DNA from 3 places in the Actinomadura luzonensis genome. Region 2 is predicted to be linked to each of the others. Evidence: riboswitches for the same ligand, from Rfam matches in the RefSeq annotation. Region 2 holds a riboswitch; each other region holds the start of a gene.
What was found. A riboswitch is a leader RNA that binds a small molecule or an ion and turns the genes downstream of it on or off. The one in region 2 is predicted to bind cyclic di-AMP.

Region 1 (6,799 bases), 650 kb from region 2:
GGAAGGGGCGGGCCAAACCGGACAGCGGCCGCGCGGCCCCGTCCGGGCAGGCCAGGTCGGCCTCGCGCTGGATCAGCGGCTCGACGTGGCGGGCGAAGTCGAGCTGAGGCGTGCCGGTGGCGGCCAGCGCGTCCGCGCGCAGCGCCCGCAGGCGCTCCTCGGTGACCACGCGCAGCCGCACCGGCGGGGCGGGGAAGTCCGGCACGTCGGGCCGGGCCAGGAACGGCACGCCGCCGCGCGAGAGCGGCAGCAGGCGCGGCTCGTCGCCGCTCGGCACGTACCGCAGCCCGGCCGGGCCCGGCTCGAACCGGCCGCCGCGGCCCAGCGTCACCGCCCGCAGCACGTCGTAGAACGTCAGCCCGAACCCGCGCACCGCCACCTCCGCGCGCGGCGGCAGCTCCTCGAGCGGCATCTCGGCCGCCAGCCCGGGCGGGACGTAGCGCAGGCGGTGCTCCTCGGCGTGCCGCAGCAGCGCGAGCTGCCGCTCGTCGGGCTCCACACTGCCGTGCCCGGTGGCCAGCACCGCCTTGTCCACCCGGTACGCCCGCCCGCCCGCGACCAGCCGCAGCCTGGCGGCCGTGCGCCGCAGCCGGGTGACCTCGGCCGTGACCTTGCGCACCCGCACCCCCGGCGGCGCGGCCGCGCACAACGCCTCGAACACCTCGCTCAGGTAGGTGCCGTAGTGGCGGCGCGCCGGGTAGGCGCCCGGCTCCAGCCCCGACCAGCGCGCCATCGTGGCGAACCGGGCGGCGGGCAGGATCCCGTCCGGCGAGCACAGCGTGCTCTCACCCGCCGTGGTGTTGGCCGACAGCCACTGCGGCTGGCCGGTGCGCCAGACCCGGCCGCCGCCGTGCCCGACGGCATCGAACGCCCAGATCGTCACCCGGCCGGCGGGCGGCCGGCGGGCCAGCCGCGTCAGCAGCCGTTCCAGCACCGAAAGGCCTCGCGGCCCGACCCCGATCACCGCGATGGCCAGTTCCCCCATGATCTTCCCGCTACCCGCCTTCGCCCCGGTCAGGCGCGGTCAGGCGCGGTCCTGCGCGGTCCTGCGCGGTCCTGCGGGTGCGGCCGGCCCGGGTATGATCATCCGGTGACCGCCTGCCGTGCCCTGCTGCCCGCGGGCGAGGACTGGACGCCGGTCGGCGGCGGCGAGTCAGGGGCCGGGGTGTTCCGCTCCGGCGACGGCTCCCGCTACGCCAAGTGCGTCCCCGGCGGCCGGGAGGGCGAGCTGGCGGGCGAGCGCGACCGCGTCGCCTGGCTCGCCGGGCAGGGCGTGCCCGGGCCGCGGGTGCTCGGCTGGCACGTCACCGCCGGCGCCGGGGCCTGCCTGGTGACCAGCGCCGTCGCGGGCGTCCCCGCCGACCGGCTGCCCGCCGGGCGGCTGTGGCAGGCGTGGGAGGCCATCGCCGGTGCCGTGCGCGCCCTGCACGACCTGCCCGCGCGGGCCTGCCCGTTCGAGCGCGGCCTCGACGTCATGGCCGCGGAGGCCGCCGACGTCGTCGCGCGCGGCGCGGTCAACCCCGACTTCCTGCCCGAGGAGCAGCGCGACGTGCCGCCCGCGCGGCTCCTGGCCCGGCTGCGGCCCGAGTTCGGCCGCCGCCGGCGGCAGGAGGCCGAGCAGGCCGTCGTCTGCCACGGCGACCTGTGCCTGCCCAACATCATCGTCGACCCGCGCACGCTGCGCGTGTCGGGCTTCGTCGACCTCGGCCGGCTCGGCCGCGCCGACCCGTACGCCGACCTCGCGCTGCTGCTGACCAACGCCAGGGAGACCTGGACCGGCCAGGAGCAGGCGCGCCGCGCCGACGAGGCGTTCGCCGCCCGCTACGGCATCACCCTCGACCCCGGCCGGCTGCGTTTCTACCTGCACCTCGACCCGCTCACCTGGGGCTGAGCGCGGCCTCCCCGAACCGGTAACGCATCGTCACCCCCGCGTAGTGCGCCTTGGGGTACAGGTTGACGAAGGCGCACAACAGCTTGTCGTACAGCGGCGCGCCGCGGTGCAGCCGCAGCTCGGTCTGGCTGCGCCGCTCCACCAGGTGCAGGCGCTCGTCGATGCGGGCCAGGTCGGCGGGGCCGTCGTAGGTCCAGCGGACGGTGATGTCGTTCTGCGGGAAGAACGGGCCGCTGCCCTTCCTGCTCTCCCACTTCTTGGCCAGCGACGAGTACGCGGTGAACAGCACCTCCCCGCCGGGGAAGCGGTCCACGACCCGGCGCAGGAACGTGCGCACCTCCTGCTCCGGCAGGAACATCAGGACGCTGTCGGCCACGACGAGCACCGGCCGGCCGGCGGGGACGCGCTCCAGCCAGTCCGGGTCGGCCAGCGCCGCGCCGATGCTGGTGCGGCCGGGCCGCTCCGGGTAGAGCCGGTCGCGGAGCGCGACCACGTCGGGGAAGTCGACGTCGTACCACAGGCAGCCGGCCGGCGGGTCGACGCGGAAGACGCGGCTGTCGAAGCCGCTGCCGACGTCCAGCACCACGGCGTCGGGGTGGCGGGCGACGAAGGCGCGGGTCCAGTCGTCGAGCAGGCGGGTGCGGGCGGCCAGGGTGAAGCGGGCGTAGTTGAGCTGGGTGAACTGGGAGAAGTCGAAGTCCAGCCGGTCGACGAGGCGGGCCGCCCAGGGGTCGCCCAGGATGGGGTGCGGGTCGAGGCTGTCGCGCCAGCGGCCGTAGAGGGTGATGAAGGCGCTGTTCCTGATGCCGTGTAAAGCGGTGTCGATCTTGTTCATGGCGTCTCTCCTCGGTGGAGGGCCTCGCGGGCCGCGGCGGCCTCGCGCGGGGTGACCAGCGGATGGGAGTGGACCTCCAGCAGCGCCCGCAGCAGCCGGGCCTCGCCCTCGGGGGTGGTGAGGTCGGCGTCCATGCTGCGGGCGACGTGCTCGTGCAGGACCGCGATCGACAGCGTCATCGCGGTCCGCACCGCGGCGCGGGCGCGCAGGTCGGCCTGCGGCTCGTCGGGCCGGGCGGCGTCGGCCTGCGCCAGCCACCGCTCGTGGATGCGGACGAACTCGTCGAACAGCGCCCCGGCCGCGCCCTCGCTCAGCGCCCGGCCGAGGTAGCGCTGGTAGGGGCCCAGCGCCGAGGGCCGCACGTCGGGGGCCGCCCGCATGCCGTCGGCCTCGACCCGGGCGTCGAGCCGCCGCAGCATCCTGATCAGCTGCTCGTCGCACGCCTGGCGCAGCCCCTGCTTGGACCCGAAGTGGTGGCGGACCAGCGACGGCGCCACGCCCGCGATCGCGGCGACCGCCCGGAACGTGGTGCGCTCGAAGCCGAGCTCGCCGAACAGCCTGACCGCCGCGTCCCTGATGCGGGCCCGGGCGGTGAGGTCTTCGGGGTCCGGTGCGGCGGCGGCCATCCATGCTCCCTTGTTCGTTCGTGCAGTGTGCTGCTCACCTAAACAACAGACTGCACTGTTGTGCAGCGAAGGGCAAGAGCCGGGCGGGCGGGAGTGTCGCGGGGTGCGGCGGAACGGCGTCCGCTCAGGTCAGCGCGGGTATATCGTCACCTCACGTCACCGGATGATTACGCAGGGGAGGCGTCGTGGGGGAAGCGGGCAGCCATCTGTCGCGCGAGCTGCGGCGGCTGCACCAGGCGGCCGGGCGGCCGTCCTGCCGGCTGCTGGCCGACCTCGCCCGGCGGCAGCGGCCCCCCGTCAGGCTGACGCTCGCCACGTTGTCGGCCTGGCTGTCGGGCACGGAGGTGCCCGCCGACCCGGTCGCGTTCCGGTTCCTGGTGCGGGCGCTGGAGGACCGGGTCTGGCGGTACGGGCCCGTCGTGCCGTACTGGCCGCTCGGCTGGCGCGCCTGGGAACGCATGCGGCAGCGGGCCGCCGGTGAGCACGCCCCCGCTCCCCGGCGGGCCGCCCGGCCCTGGCGGCGGCTGGGCCAGGCCGCCGCCGCGCTCGCCGCCGCCACGGCCACCGCCGCCGTGATCGTGCTGCACGACCTGCCGCGCCCGGCGCTCGTGCCGCCCGTGGTCGCCGCCGCCGACGGGCTCACCGTCGCCGCCGACCCGCTGCCCGGAGCCGCCCCCTGGTACGTCGCCCGCCGCGTCTCCGGCCCCGCCGCCTGCCCCTCGTCGTGGGCCTGCTTCTACCAGTACGACGACTTCAACCGCCGCTCCCCCGGCTGGATGATCCTCGCCCACGACCCTGGCGGCCGCGCCACCGGCTGCTACGACTTCACTCCCCCGTACGACAAGGCGATGAGCTCCTGGATCAACAACACCGCCGTCGCCATCGCCTGGCACCCCGCCCACCACGACCACGGCCCGCCCCACCGCATGAACCCGCACGCCCGCGCCGCCCACCTCGGCCTCGCCGCCCGCACCGCCTCCTCCTTCCACATCCTGGCGGGCAAAGCCCGCCCCTGACCGCGGCATGCCCGCACGTGACCTCCGCCCGCCCTCGCGTGGGTCTCATGACGCGGGAAGGCGGGCAGGACCCGCCCGTGACCGCGGCATGTCCGCACGTGACCTCCGCCCGGCCTCATGGGGATTTCATGACGCGGGAATGACGCAGGTCAGAGGCGTGTTGTACAGTTCCGTGAGCGTCGCGGAGACGACGCCATGTTCGACACCCTCCCACCGCCGGGCGACGAATGCCCGCGGCCGCTGAATCCGCCGTCGCGCGGAACCGGGGACCCAATCTCATCGGGGTGAATCGGCGCTCAGCCGCGCCGTAGGGCAGCTTCCAATGCCCGAACCCGTCAGCTAACCCGGTAAGCGGCATGGAAGCACAAAGGAGCAACTCCCTCATGGCCATCAGCCGTCTCATCCGTGCCCGCAAGCTCGACGCCGCCAAGCTCGCGCTGGGCGCGACGCTCGCCGCCTCCGCCTTCGGCGCCACCGCCGCCGTCGACGCGCAGGCCGACAGCGCCAGGCAGAACGCGGCCGCGCCCGCCGTCAGCAACCGCGACGCCCGCGTCAACGTCACCGCCCAGCAGGTCCTGGACCTGGCCAGGGCCCAGGTCGGCACGTCCGAGAACGCCAGCGGCGGCGGCACCAAGTTCCAGCAGTGGTACGCCGGCTCCGCCCGCGCCGGCGAGACCGTGCTGCGCGACGGCGGCAGCCGCGCCGCCTACCTCAACGCCCCCTGGTGCTCGATGTTCGTCTCCTGGGTCGGCGAGGAGAGCGGCGCCCGCACCCAGGTCGGCTGGGACGCCTACACCGTCGCCCACGCCAAGTGGTTCGCCGCCAACCAGCGCTGGGGCACCGAGCCGAAGCCCGGCGCCGTGGTGTTCTTCTCCTGGAGCGGCAGCAAGAGCCTGAGCGCCATCAACCACGTCGGGTTCGTCGTCAAGGACAACGGCGACGGCACGATCTCCACGATCGAGGGCAACACCGGCAACGGCAAGGTCGAGGAGCGCGTCCGGCCGGCCTCGCAGGTCGTCGGGTACGGCTACCCGAACTACGCCGCCTGAGCCCGCCGGGCCAGATCAGGCCAGATCAGGTCAGATCAGGCCCGTACGGGTCATTCCGGGGGCCAGTCGCGCAGGACGGCGTCCAGCGCGTCGAGCGTGCGGGCCCAGGACAGGTCCGCCGCGCGCGCCGTGCGGCTGAAGCCGCCCTGCGTCTCCAGGCTGACGAAGCCGTGGAAGGTGCTGTGCAGCATGCGCACGGCGTCGGTCTGGGCCGGCTCCGGCAGGTCGTAGCCGCGCAGGATGGCCCGGGTCATCTCCGCGTGCCGGCGGGCCGCGCTGGCGTAGGCGGTCGCGTCGTCCAGCGGCAGCTGGGCGGCGGCGTACCGGCCCGGATGCTCCTTGGCGTAGCCGCGGTAGGCGTCGGCGAAGGCGACCAGCGCGTCCTTGCCCGCCCGGCCGGCCAGCGCGGCGGCGGCCCGCTCGGCCAGCTCGGCCAGACCCAGCACCGCCACCCGCACCCGCAGGTCGTGGGCGTCCTTGACGTGCGCGTACAGCGCGGCGGGCTGGACGCCGAACCGGCGGGCCAGCGCCGAGACGGTCAGGTTGTGGAAGCCGATCTCGTCGGCCAGCTCGGCCGCCGCCAGCGTCAGCCGTTCCGCGGTCAGTCCCGCCCGTGCCACCCGCGCCCCCACAACTTAAAGCCTTTAAGGATTTGCATAATAGCATTAAGGAAACTAGCCTCGCCGCTCATGAGACCTCTGACCGAACGCGACATCCGCACGTCGTTCGTCAACTGCTCCAAGGGCGAGGCCGGCCGCGCCGGCATCCCCAAGGACCTCCACGACCTGCCCTGGGACGACCTCGACTTCCTCGGCTGGCGGGATCCCGGCGCACCCGAGCGCGCCTACCTGGTCGCCGAGCGCGACGCCCGGCTGACCGGCGTCGCGCTCCGCGTCACCTCCGGCGGCTCGCGCGCGTTCACCTCGCGCAGCATGTGCTCGCTGTGCCTGACCACGCACACCGGCGGCGGCGTCGCGCTGATGACCGCCCGCCGCACCGGCGAGTCCGGCCGCCAGGGCAACTCCGTCGGCCAGTACCTGTGCGCCGACCTCGCCTGCTCGCTCTACCTGCGCGGACGCAAGGAGTCCGCGGGCGCCGGCGTCGTGGAGGAGTCGCTCACCCTGGCCGACAAGCTCGCCCGCACCCAGGCCAACCTGCGCTCCTTCCTGGACCGGGTGACCGGCTGACCGGTGACCGGGTGAGCGCTCAGCCGCGCACCGGGCCGATCAGCTCCTCCGCCGCCCAGCTCGCCGCCCCCGGCGGGTACGGCGACGGCAGGTTGAGCACGAAGTGCGAGAACCCGGCCTCCCGCAGCCGCCGCAGGGACTCCCGGGCCGAGGCCGGATCGTCGTAGGAGACGGGCAGCTGCACCGAGCGGGTGA
Region 2 (6,799 bases):
CGTCCTCGGTGTCGAACGGCGTCACCGTCACCACCGGCCCGAAGATCTCCTCCCGCTGGTGGCGGCCGGTCGCGGGCATGCCGGTGACGATCGTCGGCCGCACGAACCAGCCCTCGCCGAGGCCGCCCGCGTGCACGGTGCCGCCCTCGGTCGCGACGCTCTCCACGTAGCCGCGCACCTTGCGGTAGTGGGTCTCGGACGCCAGCGGGCCCAGCTCGGTCGTCTCCAGCTTGGGGTCGCCGAGACGCATCGCCTCCGCCGCGGCGGTGAACCGGGCCAGGAACTCCTCCAGCACCGGGCGCTGGACGTACAGGCGGGACCCGGCCAGGCACACCTGGCCGGCGTTGGTGAAGACGGCCCGCAGGGACCAGCTCACGGCGTTGTCCAGGTCGGCGTCGGCGAAGACCGCGTTGCCGCCCTTGCCGCCCAGCTCCAGGCTGACCGGCACGAGGTTGCGGGCGGCGGCGGCCGAGATGACGCGGCCGGTCGCCGACTCGCCGGTGAACGTGATGCGGTCGACGCCGGGATGAGCGGTCAGGGCCTCCCCGGCGGAGCCGGGGCCGTAGCCGTGCACGACGTTGAGCACGCCGGGCGGCAGGCCCGCCTCCAGCGCCAGCCGGGCCAGCAGCGTCGCGGAGACCGGCGAGTCCTCGGCGGGCTTGAGCACCACCGTGTTGCCCCAGGCCAGCGCGGGCGCGATCTTCCAGGTCTCCAGCATGAGCGGGAAGTTCCACGGCGCGACGGCGGCGGCCACGCCGGCCGGCTCGTACCGGGTGTAGGCGTGGTGGCCCGAGTCCATCGGCAGGGCCTCGGCGGCCGTCAGGCGGGCGTGGTCGGCGAAGAAGCGGAAGTTGTCGGCGGCGCGGGGCACGTCGTTGCCTCGGCTCTGGGCGATCGGTTTGCCCATGTCGCGGGTGTCGGCCAGGGCGAGCCGGTCGGCCTCGGCGAGGACGAGGTCGGCCAGGCGGTGCAGCAGCCGCCCGCGCTCGGCGCGGCCCATGCGCGGCCACGGCCCCTCGTCGAAGGCGCGCCTGGCCGCCGCGACGGCCCGCTCCACCTCGGCGGGGCCGCCGAGCGCGACCTCGGCCCAGGGCTCGCGGGTGTAGGGGTCGACGCTGGGGAAGCTCTCGCCGCTCGCCGACCTCACCTCGGCGCCGTCGATCACGTGCCCGAAGAACTCCATGTCAGCCGCCCTGCGCGAGCTGGTCGCGTTCGGCCAGCGTCTGGTCGCCGGCGGCCCAGTGGGTGCGCGGCACCTCGCGGACGATCACCCGGATGCTCTGCGCCGGCGAGCCGATCGCCCGCTCGACGGCGGCGTGCAGCTCGTGGATCAGCGCCCGGATCGCGGCCGGGTCGCGGCCTTCGGACAGGGACACCTCGACCAGCGGCATCTCACACCTCACCCTTGCCCGGCAGCGGACGGCGGAGCTGCGGCTGCGTGTGGACGCGGCGCGTCGGGCCCTGCCACATGTCGATCGAGCCCGGCTCGGCGGGGTCGAAGTAGCGGGGACGCCAGGCGTCCTCGTCGGTGATGAGGCGTACGCCCCACGAGTACTCGTAGGTGATGCCCTCGGGGCCCTTGAAGTAGACGAAGACGGCCGTGGACTGCGGGTGACGGCCGGGGCCCATCTCGATCTCGACGCCGTTGGCCTCCAGGAAGTGCCAGTTGCGCATGACGTCGTCGAGGGAGTCGACCTGGAAGTTGATGTGGCACAGGCCCGGCTGGCTGCCCTGGAAGACGGCCAGCTTGTGGTGCACCTGGTCGATGCGCATCAGGCAGGCCCAGTCGCCGATCCAGTCCGAGACGCGGGCGTTGAACAGGCCGTTCCAGAAGCGGTAGGCCTCGCGCACGTCGGGCGCGTCCAGGCACAGGTGGCCGAACTCGGTGATGCCCGCCTCGCGGCCGTGCCGGACCGGGGCGGTCAGCGTCACCTGGTCGACGGCGAGGTCGACGCGGTTGCCGAAGGGGTCGTCGAAGGACAGGAAGTCGCGGACCCGGCGCGAGCGCGCCTCCTCGGCGCCGCCCCGCGCGACGCTCACGCCGGCCTTCTCCAGCTCGGTCTCGGCGGCCGCCAGCGCGTCCTCGTCGCGGACGAGGAAGCCGGAGCTGATGACGCCGGACTCGCCCTCGACCAGGGCCAGGCAGTGGTGACGCTGGTCGGCGCGCAGGTAGGCGACGCCGTTCTCGCGGGCGGTCAGCTCCATGCCGACGACGTCCACCGCGAAGCGCACGGCGTTGTCGAGGTCGGCGGCGCCGGAGCGCACGTAGGCGATGTCGGTTAACTCGATCATGACGGCTCCTGGAGGTAGGCCCAGACGCGGGCGAGGAGTTCGGGCTGGGCGGCTCGCCACGCCTCCTGCTCGGCGGGCGAGAGCGGCACGGGCCCGGCGGGACCCGGACCGGCGGGGACGGGACCCGCGAGGGCGGGCCCGACGGTCTTCGGGGCGGCGGCCTCCGGGGCGACCTTCTTCGGGGTGGCGGTCTTCGGGGTGGCGGTCTTCGGGGTGGTGACGCTCCAGGCGGTGGCGTTCATGCGGGCGCTGGCCTCCAGCACCCACATGAGCGCGACGGTCTCGCCGGCGGTCGCGCCGACGGTCACCGCCCCGTTGCCGCGCAGGATCACGGCGGGGGCCGCGCCGAGCCGTTCCGCCAGCGCCCGGCCGCGCTCCCGGTCCCGGACGAGCACCGCGTCGTCGAACACGGGCACCTCGGGGCCGAGGAAGGCCCCCTGCCCGTGCAGCGGCCGGATCGGCACCCCGGCCGCGGCGAGAGCGGTGGCGACGGGCGGCTGCGCCCGGCAGATCGCGCCGGCGCCGGGCCGGGCGCGCGCCAGCTCGACGTGGATCCACGCCTCGCGCGGCGCGCCGGCGGGCAGGTCGTTCGCGTCGAGCGGGATCTCGGCGTACGGGGAGGCCGGGGTGAGGGTCCCGAGGGGCGACGGCGGCGTCATCAGCAGGCGGTCGGGAGCGATCCGCACGGAGACGTGCCCGAACGCGGTCACCAGCCCCGCCCCCGCCAACGCCCGCCCCGCCGCCACCAGCTCCACCACAGCCCGCTCCGCCCCAGCAGGCTCCGTAGCGACCCGCTGCCCCGGCGTGGACGGCATGCCGGGCGCCGCTTCCGCGCGCGCGGTCTCGCCATCCGGCTCCGTGTGCACCGCCGTCACCTCTCCCGCTCGCCCACCAGGCCGCCGCGCCAGCTCCGCACGACTCGGCCCGCCCCGGACAAGGCCGCGCCGCGTTCCCACGGCCCGGCCCGCACAAGTCAGAGCCGCGCACGACCCCAGCCCCTCTCAAGACAGGGAGGACAATACATGTATCTCCATACCTGTTCTAGAGGAAGCGTTCACCCCGTCCCTATGCTGGAGGGCATGTCGCTTCAGCACGCGCTGCTCGGCGTCCTGGAGGCGCGCCCCATGAACGGGTACGAGCTGACCCGCTTCTTCGAGGCCGCCCCGCGCTGGGTGTGGTCGGCGCCGCAGAGCCAGATCTATCCCACGCTGCGCCAGATGGAGCAGGCCGGGCTCATCGAGGGCCAGAAGGAGGTCCGGGGCACCAGGCTGAGCCGCACCGTCTACTCGATCACCGAGCGCGGCCTGGCGGAGCTGCGCACCTGGCTCGCCACCCCGCACCCGCCGCCGCCGGCGCGTGACGCGTTCTTCCTGCAGGCGTTGTTCTTCGACATGATCGAGCCCGACCGGGCGGCGTCGGTGCTGAAGGCGTTCATCGCCGAGCAGGAGCAGCTGGTCGCCGAGTGGCGCGCGCACCGCGAGGCGCTGCTGGCCAAGGAGACCGACCTGATCAAGGAGCGGCTGAAGAGCCGCCCGGCGGCCGAGCACGACCGCATCGCCGCGCTGAAGGCGCACGTCTTCGCCGGGCAGATCGCCGTCGCGACGGCCCGCGCCGAGTGGGCGCGCGAGAGCCTGCGCCTCCTGGAGGCGTGATCCGGGAAGAGCCGGGAAAGCGACGAGCGCGCGTCCCCGGGCGATGGGGACGCGCGCTCGTGCGTGGGGGAGTGGCGTGGGGGAGTGGCTCAGGAGGCGTACTCGGGGTAGCCGTAGCCGACGACCTGCGACTTGGGCCGGACGCGCTCCTCCACCTTGCCGTTGCCGGTGTTGCCCTCGATGGTGGAGATGGTGCCGTTCTGGTTGTCCTTGACGACGAACCCGACGTGGTTGATGTCGTCGAGGTCCTTGCTGCCGCTCCAGGAGAAGAACACCACGGCGCCGGGCTTGGCCAGGGCGCCGAAGCGGTGGTTGGCCTGGAACCACTTGGCGTAGGTGACGGTGTAGGCGTCCCAGCCGACCTGCGGGCGGGCGCCGGTCTTCTCGCCGACCCAGGAGACGAACATGGCGCACCAGGGGGCGTTGAGGTAGGCGGTGGGGGAGCCGCCGTCGCGGGCGATGGTCTCGGCGGCCCGCCGGGAGCCGGCGTACCACTGCTGGTACGGGGTGCCGCCGCCGGCGGCATTCTCGCTGGTGCCGACCTGGGAGCGGGCCAGCGCCAGCACCTGGTCGGCGGTGACGCTGATCTTGGTCTCTTCGTGGGCCCGGGGCGCGGCGTGGTCGGCGGGGCGGGCGTCAGCGGTGCCGGCGGTGCCGGTGGTGGCGGTGGTGGCGCTGGTGGAGGTGGCGAGGTGCTGCCCGGCGGTGGCCGGGGCGCTGTCGGCGTTCGCGGCGGAGTGGGCGCCGAACGCGGCGGCGGCGATGGTCGCGCCGAGCGCGGCGCGGGCGATGTCGATCTTTCGGGCAGCGGTGATGCGGTGCATGGCCATCGAGGGGGTTGCTCCTTGCTTCCATGCCGCTTACCGGGTTAGCTGACGGGTTCGGGCGTGGAAGCTGCCCTACGGCACCGCGGTGCCGACTCACCCCAAAGGACGTGGGTCCCCGGTTCCGCCCGTGGGCGGATTCAGCGGTCACAGGACGATCCTGTGATGTGATCTCTCACTTGATGGTCAGACATAGCCGGACAAACCGGACGTATGCCCTGAGATGCCCCACAAGGTAATACACATGGCAAGGGGATTACAAATCCATAAAAGCCCAGCTAAGCGAGTTGCCCCCGCGCCTCGGCCAGAAGCCCCATCATGGCAAGGGATTCGTCAAGAGGCATGATCGCTGATTCGGTCCTGCCCTCGGCCACCGCGGCGCGCACCTCGCGCAGCTCGCCGGCGTAGCCGTTGTCGGCCGGATCCAGCACGTGCTCCTCCCGCTCCACGCCGGGACCGCTCAGCACGATCCGCTGCGGCGCCCAGAACGGGGCCGGGATCTCCGCCCGCAGCCCGGTGCCCACGACCCGGGCGTCGTTGGGGTAGTCGGCGAGCAGCGAGGTCGCCACGAGGGCGTGCCGGCCCCCCGGGTAGGTCAGCACCCCGGCCGTCTCGGCGTCCACCCCGTTCGAAGCGAGCGAGCCGGTCACGTGCAGCCCGGCGGGCCGGCCGAGCAGGAGCTGGGCCAGCCCGAACGGGTAGATCCCGAGGTCGAGCAGCGCGCCGCCGCCCAGCTCGGGCGCCCACAGCCGGTGCGCGGGGTCGTAGGGCAGCGCGAAGCCGAAGGACGCCTGCACCGAGCGGATCTCGCCGAAGCGCTCGTCGGCGGCGATCAGGCGGATGAGCGGGTTGAACCGCATCCACATCGCCTCCATGAGGAAGACGCCCGCCTCGCGCGCCAGGCGCACCATGGTCGCGGCGTCCTCGACGGTGGCCGCGAGCGGCTTCTCGCACAGCACGGCCTTGCCGTGCGCGATGGCGGCCTCGGCCACCTGGAGGTGCTGGGCGTGCGGCGTGGCGACGTAGACCGCGTCGACGGCCGGGTCGGCGCACAACTGCTCGTAGGAGCCGTGCGCCGACTCCGCGCCCAGCGTCGCGGCCAGCGCCCGCGCCCGCCCGAGGTCGCGGGAGCCGACCGCGGCCACCCGCATGCCGGGCTCGGCCGCGATGGCCGCCCCCACCGTCCGGGCGATGCCGCCGGTCGCCGCTATGCCCCACGCAAAATCTCGCACAAGGCGAGATCGTAGACGGGTCAGGCGACGTTGAACGTGTCGGGGTCCGGTCCGAGGCGCTTGCCCTGGTTGAGGGCCCCGAGAGCGGCCATGTCCTCGGTGTCCAGGATGAAGTCGAACACGTCGATGTTCTCCTTGATCCGCGCCGGGGTGGCGGACTTCGGGATGACCACGTTGCCGAGCTGCAGGTGCCAGCGGAGCACGATCTGAGCCGGCGTCTTGCCGTACTTCTCCGACAGCACCGCGAGCGCCGGGTCGCCCAGCAGGCCCCGGCCCTGCCCGAGCGGGCTCCACGCCTCGGTCAGGATGCCGTTGGCCTCGTGGAAGTCGCGCATCTCGCGCTGCTGCAGGTAGGGGTGCAGCTCGATCTGGTTGATGGACGGCGTGATGTCGGTCTCCTCCATCAGCCGGGTCAGCGTCCGGACGGTGAAGTTGGACACGCCGATCGCCCTGGCCCGGCCGTCGCGGTAGATCTTCTCGAAGGCCCGCCACGCCTGCACGTACGCGTCCTGCCGCGGGACCGGCCAGTGGATGAGGTAGAGGTCGACGTAGTCGAGGCCGAGACGGGACAGGCTCTCGTCGAAGGCCTGCTCGGCGCGGCCGTGGTCGCCGTTCCACAGCTTGGTGGTGACGAACACCTTCTCGCGCGGCAGCCCGCTGTCGCGCACGGCCCGGCCCACGCCCTCCTCGTTGCCGTACGCGGCGGCGGTGTCGATGTGCCGGTAGCCGGCCTCCAGCGCGGTCCGCACGGCCTGCTCGGCCTCGTCGCCGGGTATCTGCCAGACGCCGAACCCGAGCT
Region 3 (6,799 bases), 2.1 Mb from region 2:
GAGGGCTCGCTTTGAAGCGCACCATCACCCACCTGGCCGACGGCCGGGAGCTCATCTACTTCGACCGGCGCGACGACGCCGACCGCAGCGCGGTGGACCGGCGCGAGCTGGGCCCCCGGCCGGTGGCCTCCGAGCTGCGCTACGACCCGCTGACGGAGGAGTGGGTCGCGATCGCCGGGCACCGGCAGACGCGGACGTTCCAGCCGACGGGCACGGCCGCCGAGTGCCCGCTGTGCCCGTCGAGGGAGGGCCGGTCGACGGAGATCCCGGCGGACGACTACGACGTGGTGGTCTTCGAGAACCGTTTCCCCTCCTTCTCCCGAAATTTCGGGACTTATGAGGAGGTCGGCGGCCTCAGCGCGGTCCGTCCCGGCGCCGGCCGCTGCGAGGTCGTCTGCTTCACCTCCGACCACGACTCCAGCTTCTCCCGCCTGTCCGACGACCGTGTCGAGCTGGTCATGGAGGCGTGGGCCGACCGCACCGCGGAGCTGTCCGGCATCGAGGGCGTGGAGCAGGTGTTCTGCTTCGAGAACCGGGGCTCGGAGATCGGCATCACGCTCGCGCACCCGCACGGGCAGATCTACGCCTACCCGTACGTCACCCCGCGCACCAAGCTGCACCTCGGCGCGGCCGCCCGGCACCGGGGGGCGGGCAACCTGTTCGCCGACGTCCTCGCCGCCGAGCGGGCGGCGGGCACCCGCGTCGTGACCGCGAACGAGCACTGGACGGCGTTCGTGCCGGCCGCCGCGCGCTGGCCGTTCGAGGTGCACGTGTATCCGCACCGGCAGGTGCCCGACCTGCCCGCGCTGAGCGACGCCGAGCGGGCCGCGTTCGCGCCGCTCTACACCTCGGTGCTGCGGGCCTTCGACGGGTTGTTCGGCGTGGTGATGCCGTACATCTCGGCCTGGCACCAGGCGCCCGTGCGTGAGGGGCGCGACCTGGCGTACCTGCACCTGGAGCTGTTCAGCATCAGGCGGGCGCCGGAGAAGCTGAAGTACCTGGCGGGGTCGGAGTCGGCGATGGGCGCCTTCGTCAACGACGTGCTGCCGGAGGAGGCGGCGCGCCTGCTCCGATCACAACTTGATCACTAATGGATTTCTACTTGGGGTCGCATGACTCGTGATCTACCATTAATATCCCCATATGTACCGGCGGTAACAGCCGTTGCACGCCTAATCCCGGGCGCGTCGCCCGGGAGCCGGGGACCCACCGCACCTGGGGTGAATCCACTTCGGTGGTAGGGACGACACTCTCACGCCCGAACCCGTCAGCTAACCCGGCCGGCTCAGGGAGAGGAACATCAGCACGTGGCGGCTCCGTCCCCCGCGCCCCTTGCCATCAGCCTGGTGACCGGCCTCGTCACCGTCCTCGCCACCCTCGCCGTCCTCCCGGCGGCTCCGGCCCTCGCCGGGGCACGGACGGCGGCCGCCGCGCCGAAGCCCGAGGAGTCGGAGCTGCGGGCCCAGCTCAAGCAGCTCAACACCAAGGTCGACAAGCTCATCGAGCAGTACAACCTCAAGCGCGTCGAGCTGGCCAAGGCCCAGGAGGCCGCGAGCGCCGCCAAGGAGCGCCTGGCCGCCGCCGAGCGCACGCTGGCCGCCTCTGAGCAGCGCGTCGCCGAGCTCGCCCGCCTCCGCTACCAGAACGGCAACCCCCCGGTGCCGGGCTTCATGCTGGACGGCGCCAGCGCGGCCGTGCTCGGGCAGCTCATCACCGAGCAGGAGGCGCTGGTCCAGGGCGTGGCCAAGGCCCGCGACGAGAAGAAGAAGGCCGCCGCCGAGGCCCAGGCGCTGGCGACCAGGATCCGCGGCGACGCGGCCACGGTCGCCGAGCAGCGGAAGAAGGCCGAGGACGTCATCGACGACATCAAGGAGAAGCTGGCCGACCTCGTCCCGTACGGCACCGGCCGCAACTCCGACGGAAGCTGGGCCCCCGAGCTGCCCTCAGGGACGGACAACATCACCCCGCGCACCCGCCTCATGCGCGCGCAGGTGGAGAAGAACTTCGCGCTGCCGTTCAGCGTGGGCTGCTTCCGCGCCGGCTCCAGCGGCGAGCACCCGCTCGGCCGGGCCTGCGACTTCATGATGAGCTCCGGCGGCACCATGCCCACCGCCGCCGACAGCGCCCTCGGCGACCGCATCGCCGCCTGGGCCCTGCAGAACCAGGACAAGCTCGGCATCAAGTACGTGATCTGGAAGCAGCGCATCAACTCGGGCTCCGGCTGGCGCGCGATGTCCGACCGCGGCAGCGTCACCGAGAACCACTACGACCACGTCCACATCTCGATGAACTGAGATTCCGGACATCGAGGGGCCCGCCCCGAGGCCCGGTCCCTGCCGTCCGGCGTGATCGTCCTGCACGTCACGCCGCCCCGCTCCTGACCCGCCGGGCGGCTGGGAGAATGGCGGCGTCCCGGAGCAGGCCGAAGGAGGTGCCGCCGGTGGCGGACGAGGTACGCGCGCACTGGTGGCCGCGCGAGGGCTGGCGCCCCGGCCGGCTGGCCTGCACCTGGCACCTGACCTTCGAACGCGCTCCCCGCCTGCACCGCCTGGCGGAGCGCTACCAGGAGGCGCTGGCGCGGGTGCCCGGCCACCACCCGGTCCCGGTCCGCTGGCTGCACCTGACCATGCAGTCCGTGGGCTGGGCGGACGAGGTGCCGCCCACGCGCCTCGACGCCGTGGCGGCGGCGGTCGCCGTGCGGCTGCGGCGGCTCCCGCCGTTCACGCTGACCTTCCACCGGGCGGCGGTGGCCGGGGAAGGGGTGGTCCTGGAGCCGGCGCCCGCCGACGCGGTGCGCCGCCTCAGGGACGAGGTCCGGGCCGGGATCGCCGCCGTGACGCCGGTGCCGGAGCCGGCGGGGGGCTTCTGGCCGCACGTCAGCCTCACCTACGCGGGCGCCCCGGGGTCGGCCGGGCCGTACGAGGAGGCGCTGCGCGCCGTGACCGCCGGCCCCGCCGAGGTCGAGGTGGACCGGGTGGCGCTGATCGTCCAGGAGCGGGTGCTCGCCCCCGAGTGGGTCTACAGGTGGACGACCCGCGCCGAGGCCCGGCTGGGCGGGTGATCCGGTGGGCACGCCGCTGTTCGCGGACGACCCGATCGCGCGCCCGCTCACCTATCCCGGCCGGATCCCGGCGACCTCGGGCGTGCTGTTCGACGCGGCGTACCTGCCGCTGCGCCCCGCCGCCGGGCGCGGCCCGGAGGAGTGGGAGGCGGGCGGCCGGAGCCTCGCCGCGCTCCTGGCCGGCGGCGGGTTCGCGCCGATGGCCGAGCGTCATCCGGTGGCCGCGGTCGGCTCGAACGCCGCGCCCGGCCAGCTGCTGCGCAAGTTCCGCGGCCACGCCGTGCGCCCGGTCGTGCCGATGACGCTCGCCGACGTCCCCGGTGTCGCGCCGGGGGTGTCGGCGCACGTCAGCAGGTGGGGCTACGTGCCCGCCGCGCCGATCGGCACGCCGGGGGAGACCTCCCGGCTGTTCGTGCTCTGGCTGGACGAGCGCCAGCTCGCCGCCCTCGACCTCACCGAGCCCAACTACGAGCGCCGCCTCCTGGACCGGCCCGTCACGCTGGAGTCCGGCCTGCGCCGCCCGCCCGTCTCGGTCTACACCGGCAGGCACGGCTGCCTGGCCGGCCCCGGGGGCGCGCCCCGGCGGCTCGCCCCGCAACGCGTCCTGATCCAGGACCTCCTCGACGCCTCGCCGGAGCTGCGCCGCCTGTGCGGCGGCACGCCCGAGGACTTCGTCGGCAAGGTACGGGACGACGGCGTGCGCGAGGCGGTCTGCCGCGTCCTGCAGACCGGACACCGTGCTCAGAGCGCGCGATAAGGTCGGATCCCGTGACAGACTCCCGTATCCCGCCCCCGCTCACCGGGGACGAGCGCACCGTGCTCGGCAACTGGCTCGAATGGCACCGCGCCACCCTCGTCTACAAATGCGAGGGCCTGAGCGACGAGCAGCTGCGCCTGCGCAGCGCGCCGCCGTCCACGCTCTCCCTGCTCGGGCTGGTCCGGCACATGGCGCACGTCGAGCGCGCGTGGTTCCGCCGCGTGCTGAACGGCGAGGACGTCCCCAAGCTGTGGGACAAGGACCGCGACAACGACGCCGACTTCAACGAGGTCGACACCGCCTCGGTGGAGGAGGCGTTCGCGACCTGGCGCGACGAGGTCGAGCGGGCCCGCGCGATCTCCGCCGCCAAGCCCCTGGAGGCCGTGGGCGACCGCAACGGCCGCGAGTGCACGCACCGCTGGATCCTGGTCCACATGATCGAGGAGTACGCCCGCCACAACGGCCACGCCGACCTGCTGCGCGAGCGCATCGACGGCGCGACGGGCGACTGACGGGGGACTGACGGGAGACAGGCGGCCGGGGAGGCCGGTCAGGACTCGGTGCGGAACAGCGCCCAGACGGCCTTGCCGCCCCGGGCCAGCCGGTCCCAGCCCCAGCTCTGGCTGTAGGTCTCGACGATGTAGAGCCCGCGGCCGTTCTCGGAGATGAAGTCGGGCTCCTTGCGGCGCGGCACCTCGTCGCTCGGGTCGGCCACGGCCAGCAGCACGTGGGGCGTGACCCGCATGAGCAGCAGCTCGATCTCGCGCCGCCCGGAGGCCCGCATCGCGTAGCGGACCGCGTTCGTCACCAGCTCCGAGACCACGAGGGCGGCGTCGTCGCTCAGGTCGTTCAGCCCCCAGCCCCTGAGGGTGGAGCGGGTGACGTCCCTGGCGGTCTTCACCGAGTCGGCCTGGAAGGGCAGCGGGCACGAGGTGGTGAACGACTTGCCGGCGTGCCCCATGAGCAACCGGTCGAAGCCGACCTCGCGGGTGATCTGCAGGCAATCGGCAGTGGCCAGAGGGTCCTCTACCATGCCGCCGATACCTCCCCGTAAAGCCTTGGTTAGTGCATGTTTGGCCCAATATGCACTAAGCCATCATGGGTCACGACGGCGGCGGCTGCAAGACCCAAATGCACGTGCAGACGCAATGTGCAGTAGCAAGCACCGTTTTACGGGTTGTCAGCAGCGAATCGGACACCCGGCTGAGACCTTGTCATACCAGGCGATGTGGTGTCACTGTGTGGTGCGGACCTTGATAGGAGGCACAGTGACGCAGAACCAGCCGGGTTCCGGGCCGACGGCGCTGCGCATCCTCCTGGGCTCCCAGCTGCGCAAGCTCAGGGAGGCGAAGAACGTCACTCGCGAGGAGGCGGGCCACCTCATCCGGGGCTCCGAATCCAAGATCAGCCGCATGGAGCTGGGCCGGGTGGGGTTCAAGGAGCGCGACGTGGCCGACCTGCTGACCCTGTACGGGGTCGTGGACCAGCAAGCCCGCTCCGCCGTGCTCGACCTGGTCGCCACCGCCAACGAGCCGGGCTGGTGGCACCGGTTCAACGACGTCCTGCCCACGTGGTTCCAGGCGTACGTCGGCCTCGAGGAGGCCGCCACCAGGATCAGGACCTACGAGGTCCAGTTCGTGCCAGGGCTGCTGCAGACCAAGGAGTACGCCAGGGCGGTGGTGACCGCCGGCGCGGCGGGCATCGGCGCCGAGGAGATCTCCAGGAGGGTGGATCTCCGGCTGGAGCGCCAGAGGATCTTCGACCGGCCGGACGGGCCGGTCTTCTGGGCCGTGATCGACGAGGCGGCGCTCCGCCGCCCCATCGGCGGCGCCGAGGTGATGAAGGCTCAGCTGGAGCACCTCGTCGACCTCATGCGCCAGCCGAACATCACGATCCAGATCATGCCCTTCAGCTTCGGCGGGCACAGCGCGGAGGGAGGGGCGTTCAGCATCCTGCGCTTCCCCGACCCCGACCTGCCGGACGTGGTGTACGTCGAACAGCTCGCCAGCGCCCTCTACCTGGACAAGCGCGAGGACGTGGACCGATACAGCGAGGTCATGGAGCGGCTGTGCGCCGTCAGCACCACGCCGGACGAGACGACCGAGCTGCTGCGGACGATCGCGGACGAGTTCTGACAATGCTATGACCGCGCGGACGTCGTGGTTGGGTGTGCATCTGCCCTAGACTGGACCACCGGCGTTGGATGCCGCCGTGGCGGAGCATGCCCAACACCGCACATGTGGGCGCGGCGCGTGAGCCGACCGAATGGACGCGCCCGCGATCACTCGTAGCTTGATCAAGGAGACCATTCCGTGAAGACCGCTGTCGAGGAGCTCAGCCCCACGCGGGTCAAGCTCACTGTCGAGGTGCCGTTCGACGAGCTGCGCCCGAGCATGGATGCGGCGTACAAGAAGGTCGCGCAGCAGGTGCGCGTCCCCGGGTTCCGGCCTGGCAAGGTCCCGGCCCGCATCATCGAGCAGCGCTTCGGCCGGGCGGTCGTCCTGGAGGAGACCCTCAACGACGCCGTGCCCAAGCTGTACGGCCAGGCCGTCGACGAGGCCGACGTGTTCCCGGTCAGCCAGCCTGACATCGAGGTCACGAAGATCGACGACGGTGAGCAGATCGAGTTCACCGCCGAGGTCGACATCCGGCCCAACTTCGACGTGCCCGACTACCAGGGCATCGAGGTCACCGTCGACTCCGCCGAGGTCACCGACGAGGACGTCGACGCCCAGCTCGACGCGCTGCGCCAGCGTTTCGCCACGCTGACCGGCGTCGAGCGGCCCGCGGCCCGCGGCGACTACGTCGTGATGGACCTGCGCGCCGAGATCGACGGCAAGAACATCGAGGAGCAGGCCGCCAGCGAGGTGTCCTACGAGGTCGGCGCCGGCTCGGTGCTCCAGGGCCTCGACGACGCCCTGGAGGGCATGTCCGCGGGCGAGGAGAAGAGCTTCACGACCGAGCTGGTCGGCGGCGAGAAC

Region 1: it holds a riboswitch for cyclic di-AMP, as region 2 does, so the genes downstream of both, MF672_RS16975 (CHAP domain-containing protein) here and MF672_RS20045 (CHAP domain-containing protein) in region 2, are expected to answer to the same signal.
Region 3: it holds a riboswitch for cyclic di-AMP, as region 2 does, so the genes downstream of both, MF672_RS29670 (VldE C-terminal domain-containing protein) here and MF672_RS20045 (CHAP domain-containing protein) in region 2, are expected to answer to the same signal.

The regions. Positions count from the first base shown of each region.
Region 1 is NZ_JAKRKC020000001.1:3,466,409-3,473,207, reverse strand. Features, by position in the region: gene MF672_RS17000 (FAD/NAD(P)-binding protein) at 1-985, opposite strand, end outside; gene MF672_RS16995 (APH(3'') family aminoglycoside O-phosphotransferase) at 1,091-1,891, shown strand; gene MF672_RS16990 (class I SAM-dependent methyltransferase) at 1,878-2,726, opposite strand; gene MF672_RS51390 (TetR/AcrR family transcriptional regulator) at 2,723-3,352, opposite strand; gene MF672_RS16980 (hypothetical protein) at 3,538-4,368, shown strand; cyclic di-AMP (ydaO/yuaA leader) riboswitch at 4,597-4,736, shown strand; gene MF672_RS16975 (CHAP domain-containing protein) at 4,752-5,417, shown strand; gene MF672_RS16970 (TetR/AcrR family transcriptional regulator) at 5,468-6,037, opposite strand; gene MF672_RS16965 (FBP domain-containing protein) at 6,107-6,604, shown strand; gene MF672_RS16960 (LLM class flavin-dependent oxidoreductase) at 6,624-6,799, opposite strand, start outside.
Region 2 is NZ_JAKRKC020000001.1:4,120,717-4,127,515, reverse strand. Features, by position in the region: gene MF672_RS20070 (aldehyde dehydrogenase) at 1-1,183, opposite strand, end outside; gene MF672_RS20065 (tautomerase family protein) at 1,185-1,391, opposite strand; gene MF672_RS20060 (VOC family protein) at 1,393-2,292, opposite strand; gene MF672_RS20055 (class II aldolase/adducin family protein) at 2,289-3,158, opposite strand; gene MF672_RS20050 (PadR family transcriptional regulator) at 3,372-3,944, shown strand; gene MF672_RS20045 (CHAP domain-containing protein) at 4,034-4,774, opposite strand; cyclic di-AMP (ydaO/yuaA leader) riboswitch at 4,787-4,924, opposite strand; gene MF672_RS20040 (Gfo/Idh/MocA family protein) at 5,047-6,000, opposite strand; gene MF672_RS20035 (aldo/keto reductase) at 6,021-6,799, opposite strand, start outside.
Region 3 is NZ_JAKRKC020000001.1:6,268,353-6,275,151, reverse strand. Features, by position in the region: gene MF672_RS29680 (DeoR/GlpR family DNA-binding transcription regulator) at 1-15, shown strand, start outside; gene galT (galactose-1-phosphate uridylyltransferase) at 12-1,091, shown strand; cyclic di-AMP (ydaO/yuaA leader) riboswitch at 1,160-1,300, shown strand; gene MF672_RS29670 (VldE C-terminal domain-containing protein) at 1,308-2,294, shown strand; gene MF672_RS29665 (2'-5' RNA ligase family protein) at 2,441-3,061, shown strand; gene MF672_RS29660 (hypothetical protein) at 3,066-3,818, shown strand; gene MF672_RS29655 (DinB family protein) at 3,830-4,330, shown strand; gene MF672_RS29650 (ATP-binding protein) at 4,369-4,851, opposite strand; gene MF672_RS29645 (Sco1979 family transcriptional regulator) at 5,087-5,953, shown strand; gene tig (trigger factor) at 6,131-6,799, shown strand, end outside.